Regions from separate parts of the Paenibacillus sp. J14 genome, predicted to be linked through region 2. Evidence: a T-box and tRNA genes for the amino acid it is inferred to sense, from the RefSeq annotation. Region 2 holds a T-box; the other holds one or more tRNA genes.
The links. The T-box of region 2 lies ahead of ileS (isoleucine--tRNA ligase). A T-box ahead of a tRNA ligase gene usually reads a tRNA of that ligase, here a tRNA-Ile.

Region 1 (4,950 bases), on a different contig from region 2:
AAGTTAACGTCGGGGGTTGGGATCTGCTGAAAATCCGCGATGACCAGCTGGTGGAATATAAGCGTAACACGGTTGGTTTCGTCTGGCAGAATAATGCCCGCAACTTACTTCCTTATTTGACAGCATTGGAAAATGTAGAAATGCCGATGCTGCTCACCGGGAAGCTGGACAGAGCCTATGCGAAAGAGCTGCTGGAGCGGGTTGGCTTAAAGGATCGAATGCACAACAAGCTGCATCAGCTCTCCGGCGGGGAGCAGCAACGGGTTGCGATTGCGATCTCGCTGTCGAATCGACCGAAGCTTCTGCTGGCCGACGAACCCACGGGTTCGGTCGACACGGCCACTTCCGATCAGATCATGCAAATCTTCCGGCAGGTGAACCGGGAGCTGGGTATCACGGTTGTGATCGTCACGCACGATTTGAACCTGGCTGGGAAGGTAGACCGCGTGGTCGCCATCCGTGACGGCTTAACGAGCACCGAGTTCCTGAAGCGTAACCCGAATCTGGATTTGGCGGCAGCCGAGCTAGGCGGAGGATTGCAGGAGGTTCACGAAGCCTTTGTTGTGGTTGACCGTGTCGGACGTTTACAGGTTCCGAAGGAATATCTGGAATCCGTCGGAATCAATGGGCGGGCGAGCATGGAGTTTGACGGAGAGAAAATCATTATTACAGCACCTAAATCGTTGGAGGGGGATCCATCATGAGGTTCAAGAAATTATTGTCTGTATCGCTGGCTGCAACGCTGGCGTTGGGCCTGCTCGCTGGCTGTAACGGTAGCAAAGCGGCAGACCCACAGCAGGAGAAAGTGCTCCGCATCGGCGTGCTTTACGGGGGATATGACGATTCTTATTTCCGTCAGCAGTATACCGATGTATATGAGTTCACGCACAATGTTCGTATCGAGGTTGTACCGGCCATCGACCAAAGTCAATATCGTTATCAGGACTACTCGCAGCCATACGTTCAGCCGGACTACCTGGATAGCATGAAGAAAATTATGACTGGCAGCAATCCGGTGGATGTCGTGGTCACCGATACTTCTGTATTAAATCAGCTGATCAAGGAAAATATGGTCAAACAGCTTGATCCGATGATCCAGGAAGATAAATTCAATACGTCGGACTTCGTCCCAGCAGTTATTGACGGGATTAAGGATCTTGGGGAAGGCAGTCTGTATGCGTTAACACCTTCGTTCTCCTCCTCCGCCTTGTTCTATAACAAGAAGCTCTTTACGGACGCTGGGGTTGAACCGCCTACCGATAATATGACTTGGGACGATATCTTTAATTTGGCTCGTCGTTTGGCGAAAGGGGAAGGGAAGGACAGAGTTTACGGTTTCGCGTTTAGCCGGTACATTGGAAGCGATCCATTCTGGGATATGCAGAGCAACTATGTCAACTCGCTGCAACTCAAAACCTTTGATGATAAAGCGGAAACGATGACGGTTAATACCCCGCAATGGACGAAGGTCTGGGAAACCATCAGCAAGCTGGCGAAGGACAAAATCATTCCGGACAGTAACAGCGGGATGATGGACGGCGAGTGGAACCCAGTTACAAGCGACCTGTTCCTCTCCGGTAAAGTTGCAATGACGATTGGTGAGAACTATTACGTCAATGAAATTACGGATGCCAACAACAACGCTTCGAAAATTAAGAACTTTACTCCTGTGGATTGGGATGTCGTCACGGTTCCGGTCCATCCTGAAAAACCGGGGATCGGGGGAAGTATTTGGCTGAGCAATACGTTTGCCATTAACAGTGCTGCTCCAAACGCCGAGACCGCTTGGGACTTCATTAAATTCATTAATGGCGAGGATTGGGCGAAGCTGAAGTCTCGCAGTAACTCCTATGAAATGCTGGCTCGCAAATCGTACATCCAACCGAAAATGGGCTTGGATTACAATATTCAAGCATTCTATTTACTGAAGCCGACGCCGCCAACGGATCCGAAGCAAGAAAAACTGATGAGCGAAAAACCAGGACTATACAGCGTAACCGACAGCGGACGCAGGTTCTTCCAAGAGGTGTTGGAGAATAAGAAAACACCGGCGGAAGCGCTCAAAGAATGGGAAGAGAAGGGCAACAAGATGCTGCAAGAAATTAAAAACAATCCAAAAACCCAATTCCAGGAGGATGGTACGCCATTTGTTCCTGAGGAAGGGGCGGCAGCAGGCGGAGCCGTATTTAAGGGGTAAGCTGAGGTTTGCATTGAACACCAAAAAATTACCATATAGATTTAGGGCCGCTGGATGAAATCCGGCGGCTTTTTTTGTTAAGGTTGGGCATTCTATAGACATGAACAATTTGCTCTAATTCACGAAAGGATGGACGAAACAATCATGCGTTGGGTATACTTCAATAAACTGTATCGAACGAAATTCCAAGCGGGATGTCTCGCCCGGCGGTTGGAGCAAGACGGTTGGATCTATGGTTTTGATGATATGCGGCAAATCGAAATTTTCCGATCGCGCAAGGGCAAATACGGCGTGCGATTTATTCCATAATCTTAGACTTGACGTGCCCTGCGAGAATCGTGTATATTATTGATTGTCGCCAATTTAATGACGCGGGGTGGAGCAGCCCGGTAGCTCGTCGGGCTCATAACCCGAAGGCCGCAGGTTCAAATCCTGCCCCCGCAATCCAAGTTCTCCCGGGCCCTTAGCTCAGTTGGTTAGAGCGGTCGGCTCATAACCGATTGGTCACAGGTTCGAGTCCTGTAGGGCCCATAAGTGCAAAACCCTCTTGCTTTGGCAAGGGGGTTTTTGCTTTTCAATCATTAAAATCAAAGTTTCGTAGATTCCTGTTGAGCGTTTTGTAGTAGGCCATTTTATTGTGAATAAATGAGACTTTTCTGAGCGTAAGAAGATTCAAGCCTCTCCAAATCATCAGGTAAAACAAAACCTGCCCAACCTCTTTTCCGTCATGGATAATCCCTGTTCGCTGAACGATAAAATTTCTCCTCCTTTTAAAATTGTCGGATAGTACTAGAATATTTTCCAGGCCTCATCTATACGCCAGAACACATCGGGTTTTCTATACGGGCTAGCTCAATGGTAAGTTTCAGTATTTGGGAGATCTTTTTATCAAAATAGAAAAAAGGAGCCGTTGTCACAGCTCCCTAAAGATCATTTGACTTGCTTCTGGATCATTAATCGATGGTATTCATTTAGCAATTCATCTAGTTGCTGACTTACCATGATCATTTCCCGATCCGCAAGACGTTTACTTCGGGCAAGATGGTTTAATTCCATCCGGAGCTCTTCAATTTTGAGGATGAGTTCCATGACGAACAACTCCTAGTTGAGGTATTAATGCCATCCGTCCGCTTTCGACTGGTGATTGTCCGACCTCTTCCATGTACTGTCACTGTTCTGCACCAAATTAAAGCGGTACCCTTATGTTTTCTATGTCCGTTTTTGTAAATCCTCCCTAAATCCTGAAATAAAATGCAAAAATCTGTCGATTTAGTGAATTTTATTAAAATTTAAGCTTTTCACGGAAATCAAAAAAGGACCGCATAAGGCGGTCCTTCCAATTTTTATCGAATAGGCGATCACTTGCTGTCCGGAGACGGAGCAGGATGTGCGGCCAAGTATTCCACCGCATGATAGGTCAAGAGAGCCGCTTCTGCGCGGGTAATCAGATCTCCCGGATGGAATTGATTGTTCTCATCCAGCTGGGCGATCCCGAGCACAAGCGCACGTTGAACCGTCCCTTGATAAGAAACCGTCAGCTGGTCATCGTCAGCAAATTCGATTGGTTTGATATTGATCATCGGCAAATCGCCATGCTTCTCCATCGCCAAAATCAGCTGATGGGTAAATTCCTCACGCGTCATAGGCTTGTCCGGATTCACGTTGACGTCAAGATCAAACCCGTTAGTTTGAGCAATCGAGAACGCAGGGGCATACCAGGCATCTTGCTTGACATTGACAAAATAATCACCAGCGTTTTCTGGAGTATCCAACTTCAACCCCAGCAGATTGACGATTAACTGAACGCCCTGGCTAGTCGTCAATTGGTCATCCGGCAGGAAGCTGTCGGCGCTGACGCCGCGAACGATGCCTTTCGCTTGCAGGACAGAAATACTGTCTTTGGCGACAGATTGGCTTACATCTTTAAAGGTCCCTGCAGCAGCAAAGCTTTCTCCAGCCAAAGACAAGCTCAAAATGGCGGCGGCGGACAACAGGGCTACATTACGTTTAAACATGGTGATCACCTCGTCTAGTATTTTTTGACAACCTCTAGACGATGAGTATTGGAAAAGGTTGCAGAAAAAATTAAAAAGATTTTCCAAATGGAATGATTCGCGTCACGTGATGGATTTCGTCGAGATTCACCCAGACGGCCCCTTCTGTTGTGCGCAGATGTACTTTGTCAGGCGCTGAACCCCACTTCGGCAGTCCGGTCATCAATTGTCCGTCATGCAGTTGAATGACCACTTGATGACCCAGCGTAACTGCCATTTTCAATTCGTGCATGAATGCTAACCTCACCTTTCCTGAAATTCAAGCCTTTTTTCGCAAGACTAACCTTAACTTACCATAATTCCTAACTGAATAGTTTATCGGAATAAGACAGCATGAATTTTGGGTTGATATTGATTGGAATTCTGTATATAATCATAAATACGGAATTTTTGAACAAGCCGGGGTGGCGGAATTGGCAGACGCACAGGACTTAAAATCCTGCGGTAGGTGACTACCGTACCGGTTCGAGCCCGGTCCTCGGCATTTGTGAAGATAGAGTGCACTCGTTTATTGAGTGTGCTCTATTTTTTTTATAGGACAAATGGATTATTTTGACGAAAAACGTTACGAAATATCTACTAAATGTCGATATAAAATGGGAGAAGGCTGGAAAAAGGTTCCGGTACATCAGCAATGAGAATAAAGGAGAGGAATCAATGTTGGCTAACAGGAAGATGACGTATTGGATGCTCGTCTTG
Region 2 (4,950 bases):
CATAGCCGGGTCGTATGTTGGCTGATCTGCCAAATGTCATTTAGGCGCGGATCCGATGACTGGAACTGCCCAACCTCAGCGATCGGATAATTGCTTTGCAGCATGCGAATATAGCAGATGCGCACAGGAACCGTTGCGTTTCGTACGGTGACCTGGCAGTATCGCAGTCCACGCCGCACTGGAGACGTGTACCGCTGGCGTCCCCCGGCGCAGATGTAGCGAAGCGTATGGTCCAATCCGTAAGTATCCTGGCGTCGACCTTCATGCATAAACTCGAATCCGTAAAAATCAAGGATCGCCCCCTCCGGCGCTTCAACTTCGAACTCTAAATAACCTGACAGCTCTCTGCCAAAGTCGATCACAAATTCGGTATCTCCATCGGGATACCAAGGGACCTCCGCCAGCTCGAAGCTGGGAATCACCGCTTGTTGCAGCGTGTTTGGAATCGCTAAAGGGACTTCATCCCTTTTCCACACGGAAAGGATAAAGACATCTTCCTGGCTGACCAGCGCCTCGGGAACCGGACGGAGCCAGTTCGCAAACGGTACAAGTCCTGCCGCATCTGCGATCTCTCGGGCCCGCAAATAGTCGGGGTGCGCCGGATTCATCGGAGGATTTGGTTTATGGTCGTAACGGATTCCGCCGTCAAAGGGACCAAGGGTAACAAAGACGGACGAATCGTCTGCTTGAGCGTTTGAGTGTGCTTGTATGAACGTTAGAGGCGATAAGAACTCCAGCGGCTTCTCGGCATCCACCGCAAAATGATGCCCGCTTCCGTGCGTCCCTCCGCTGACGTCGATCAGCAGGAGATGATCTCCCGGATCAAGCTCAAGGCGGAGAAAGCGTTCGGGAGCTTCACCTATTAATGACTTCTCATCGTACCAAACCCCGTCCAGACTGCAGCCCCGAAATGTCCCGCCCACATCGATCAGCCCCAGCGTAGCCGTACATTTCAACGGACAACGCACCACGGTAGCGAGCAATCCGAGAAATTCGGCTGGGTTCGCCGTGTCGGTACTGTCCTCGAAAAATTGATTTCGCAGGTCAATAGCCGCCGTATATTGAACGGGCTTAACCTTGCTCAAGCGTTCGATGCGCCGAGGATATACAGTTTCTTCCGTCAAATAGGGAATGTCCCGGGGAACCGGCATTCCCCAAGGCTCGCAGCCTGCCGGGCCGATGACCGCGGCTGGTTGCCATTCCGGGCCAGGCTGGTAGTCCGGTTGAATCCAGTTGTCGTCCCACAATCGCGCGTCGATCTTCTCGGCGAAAGCATGCTGACAGGACATTCGCGGGGAACGGCTGTCATGGCCTGAATGCACCACAGTGAACCACGTATCGTCTGTTGCTGCTAGGATTTGTGGGCTGCTACCAAGCTCCAATTGGGCCAGCAAGCCCCCGCGTCCCCGCAAATAATAGAAGTTGCTGATTCCAAAATGCATCACCATGACGGCGATGACGTTCGTTTGTCCTGGTCTCAGCAAATGGCCGATGTCGTATTCATCATAAGCCAGCATAAACGGCCAGGAGCGCGGAGGGCCTTGACCAATCCGTTGTCCGTTTACGTACAGGACGTATCTGGAGTCCGCCGTAAGCTTGATCACTGCTCGCCCGCTGTTGGCTGCCGTCCACGCAAACGTTTTGCGGAAGCAACGCCACTCGTTACGCGGGCTGGATTCACCGGAATGCCAAATCCATTTTCCTTGCCAGAGGGTCTCCATCGGTATGCTCGCTCCTTCTCACACGAAAATGTAATCCCTTTCATTATAAAAGAGGCACCTGAGGAACAGGGGAGGGGGAAAACGTACGAAAGAGGGGGATTCCGGACATTTCCAGGGCAATGATGAATTGTCTTCTAGGCAAAAAAACAGGTTGAGGGCAGGATGTTGACATGAGGGAGGCAATAAGATATAACTATTTACATATTGTACTTGCATAAAGAATCATTCGATGATGGGACCAGTACGCCGTGATGTTGTTCCCCAGAGAGTTGGCATCCTGCTGAAAGCCAACGTTCAATGCGCGGACGGAATATCCTCCCGGAGAAGCAAGGCTGAACTTAAATGTGATTCAAATGCCAACATTTTGAATCTCTGCTTAGTAAGCTTTGCCGGTTGTCGGCCGTTATACCGACCCCATATGAAGCGTATGGGATCAAGGTGTCATGCCTAAGATGCGGCTCGTCCTTCGGACAGCTGTGTTTATCAAGCATGAAACAAGGGTGGTAACGCGAGCTAATGCCTCGTCCCTTCTAGGGACGGGGCTTTGTTATTTTTACAGGTTGATTAAAGAAAGGAAGAGAAGTATGAAGAAGGTTGACGTCAAAGAAAATGCGCGGGCTCGCGACCTGCGGATTCTGGACAAATGGAGCCGCGAAAATACGTTTAAAAAGAGTATCGAAAATCGGGCGGGCCGGCCGAATTACGTTTTTTTTGAAGGACCGCCTACCGCTAACGGCTTGCCGCATATCGGTCACGTGTTAGGCCGCGTCATCAAGGACTTCGTTGGCCGCTACCAAACGATGAAAGGCTATCGCGTTGTCCGCAAAGCGGGCTGGGATACGCACGGATTGCCGGTCGAGCTGGGCGTAGAGAAGGAGCTTGGCATCTCGGGCAAGCAGGAGATCGAGAAGTACGGTATCGAGGATTTCGTGAAAAAATGTAAAGACAGCGTGTTTGGCTACGAAAAGCAATGGCGGGAATTTACCGAAGCGATTGCGTACTGGGTGGATCTCGACGATCCGTACATCACCCTGAACAACAGCTACATCGAAAGCGTGTGGAACATCCTGGCGACGATCCACGACAAAGGCCTGCTGTACCGCGGCCATCGCGTCAGCCCGTATTGCCCATGCTGCCAAACGTCGCTCAGTTCCCACGAAGTGGCGCAAGGGTATGAGGATGTGAAGGATCTCAGTGCCACAGCGAAATTCAAGCTGACCGACACCGGCGAATATGTACTGGCTTGGACGACCACGCCTTGGACACTTCCGTCTCACGTGGCACTGGCTGTGAATCCAGACATGGAATACGCCCGTGTACAGCAGGAAGACGGTGTATATATCGTTGCGAAGAACCTGGTTGAGAAAGTCATGAAAGGCGATTACACGGTATTGTCGACGCACAAAGGTTCGGAATTCGTTGGCAAAACCTATACGCCGCCGTTTACCTACATCAAAGCGGATAACATTAACGTGATCGTTGGTGCTTCGTTCGTTACGGATGCCAGCGGTACAGGGATCGTTCACATGGCACCGGCTCACGGGGAGGACGACTACCGCACTTGCCGCGAGAACGGCATCACCTTTGTCAGCGTTGTGAACGGTCAAGGCCGCTATACGGACGTGGTAACCGATTTCGCAGGCCGTTTCGTCAAGGACTGTGACCTTGACATCGTTAAGATGCTGTCCGAGCAAGGAACGCTGTACAGCAAAGAGAAATACGAGCACAGCTACCCGCACTGCTGGCGTTGTAAATCGCCGCTGCTCTACTATGCGATGGAGAGCTGGTTTATCGAAACAACAGCCATTAAGGATCAGCTGATTGCCAACAACAATTCCGTGGACTGGTATCCAGGGCATGTTCGTGAAGGCCGCTTCGGGAAGTTCCTCGAAGAGCTGGTCGATTGGAATATCAGCCGGAACCGCTATTGGGGGACGCCGCTGAACGTGTGGGTTTGCCCGGATTGCGGCGGACAATTCGCTCCGCACAGCATCGCCGAGCTGCGGGAGCATGCGGTAGGCCATGTCAGCGAGGATTTGGAGCTGCATAAACCGTACGTTGACGAAGTGAAGGTTCATTGCCCGCATTGCGAAGGCGGCGTGATGGAACGGACGAGCGAAGTCATCGACGTTTGGTTCGACAGCGGTTCGATGCCGTTTGCGCAGCATCATTATCCGTTTGAGAACCAAGAGACGTTCGCGGAGCAATTCCCGGCAGATATGATCTGCGAAGGGATCGACCAAACGCGCGGCTGGTTCTACAGCTTGTTGGCCGTGTCCACGCTGTTCACTGGCAAAGCGCCTTACAAAGCCGTGATTGCCACCGGCCACGTGCTGGACGAAAACGGGCAGAAAATGTCCAAATCCAAAGGCAATGTCATCGATCCTTGGGAAATTATCAACGAGTTTGGCACGGACGCGTTCCGCTGGGCACTCTTGTCCGACAGCGCGCCTTGGAACAGCAAACGGTTCTCCAAAGGCATCGTAGCTGAAGCCAAATCGAAAGTCGTAGATACGCTGGTGAACACCCATGCGTTCCTGACGCTGTATGCCGGGATCGACGGCTATAAACCGGAAGAGCATGCTTACCGTCCTTCCGAGAATAAGCTGGACCGCTGGATTCTGTCCCGTCTGAACAGCTTAATTCAAGTGGTCGACAAAGGCCTGGCGGTGAACGACTTCGTGAACTCCTCGCAAGCGATCGAAGGATTTATCGATGAGCTCAGTAACTGGTATATCCGCCGTTCCCGCGACCGGTTCTGGGGCAGCGGCCTGAACGATGACAAATTGTCCGCTTACCAAACGCTGACTCACGTATTGCTCACCCTATCCAAAGTGATCGCGCCGTTTGCGCCGTTGATCGCTGAGGACATTTTCACCAACTTGGGCGGCGGGGAAAGCGTCCACCTGGCCGATTATCCGCAAGCGGATGAATCGCTGATCGATCTTGCACTGGAGCAAGACATGGAGAGCGCACGGCAAATCGTTGAGCTGGCCCGCAACGTCCGTAACGAGAGCGGCATCAAAACGCGTCAGCCGTTGTCCAGCCTGATCGTCTCCATGGACCGGGAGTTTGCGGTGAGCGAATATGAAGACATCATCAAGGAAGAGATCAACGTCAAAGCGATCGACATCGAAACGAGCGACAGCGGTTTTGTTGATTTCACATTGAAGTTGAACCTGAAGGTGGCCGGGAAGAAATACGGTAAAAACGTCGGCTTCCTGCAAGG

Region 1: it encodes a tRNA-Ile, which carries the amino acid that the T-box ahead of ileS (isoleucine--tRNA ligase) is inferred to sense. The anticodon was not compared.

What each region holds. Positions count from the first base shown of each region.
Region 1 covers NZ_JADQ01000055.1:17,342-22,291, forward strand. Annotated here, with positions in the region: gene M891_RS0118060 (ABC transporter ATP-binding protein) at 1-704, shown strand, start outside; gene M891_RS24135 (ABC transporter substrate-binding protein) at 701-2,197, shown strand; gene M891_RS25590 (hypothetical protein) at 2,342-2,506, shown strand; tRNA gene M891_RS0118075 (tRNA-Met) at 2,568-2,641, shown strand; tRNA gene M891_RS0118080 (tRNA-Ile) at 2,655-2,728, shown strand; gene M891_RS0118085 (aspartyl-phosphate phosphatase Spo0E family protein) at 3,128-3,286, opposite strand; gene M891_RS0118090 (S-layer homology domain-containing protein) at 3,556-4,212, opposite strand; gene M891_RS0118095 (hypothetical protein) at 4,283-4,483, opposite strand; tRNA gene M891_RS0118100 (tRNA-Leu) at 4,650-4,735, shown strand; gene M891_RS24140 (Ig-like domain-containing protein) at 4,909-4,950, shown strand, end outside.
Region 2 covers NZ_JADQ01000008.1:118,607-123,556, forward strand. Annotated here, with positions in the region: gene M891_RS0104320 (family 78 glycoside hydrolase catalytic domain) at 1-1,721, opposite strand, end outside; T-box leader at 1,942-2,253, shown strand; gene ileS (isoleucine--tRNA ligase) at 2,306-4,950, shown strand, end outside.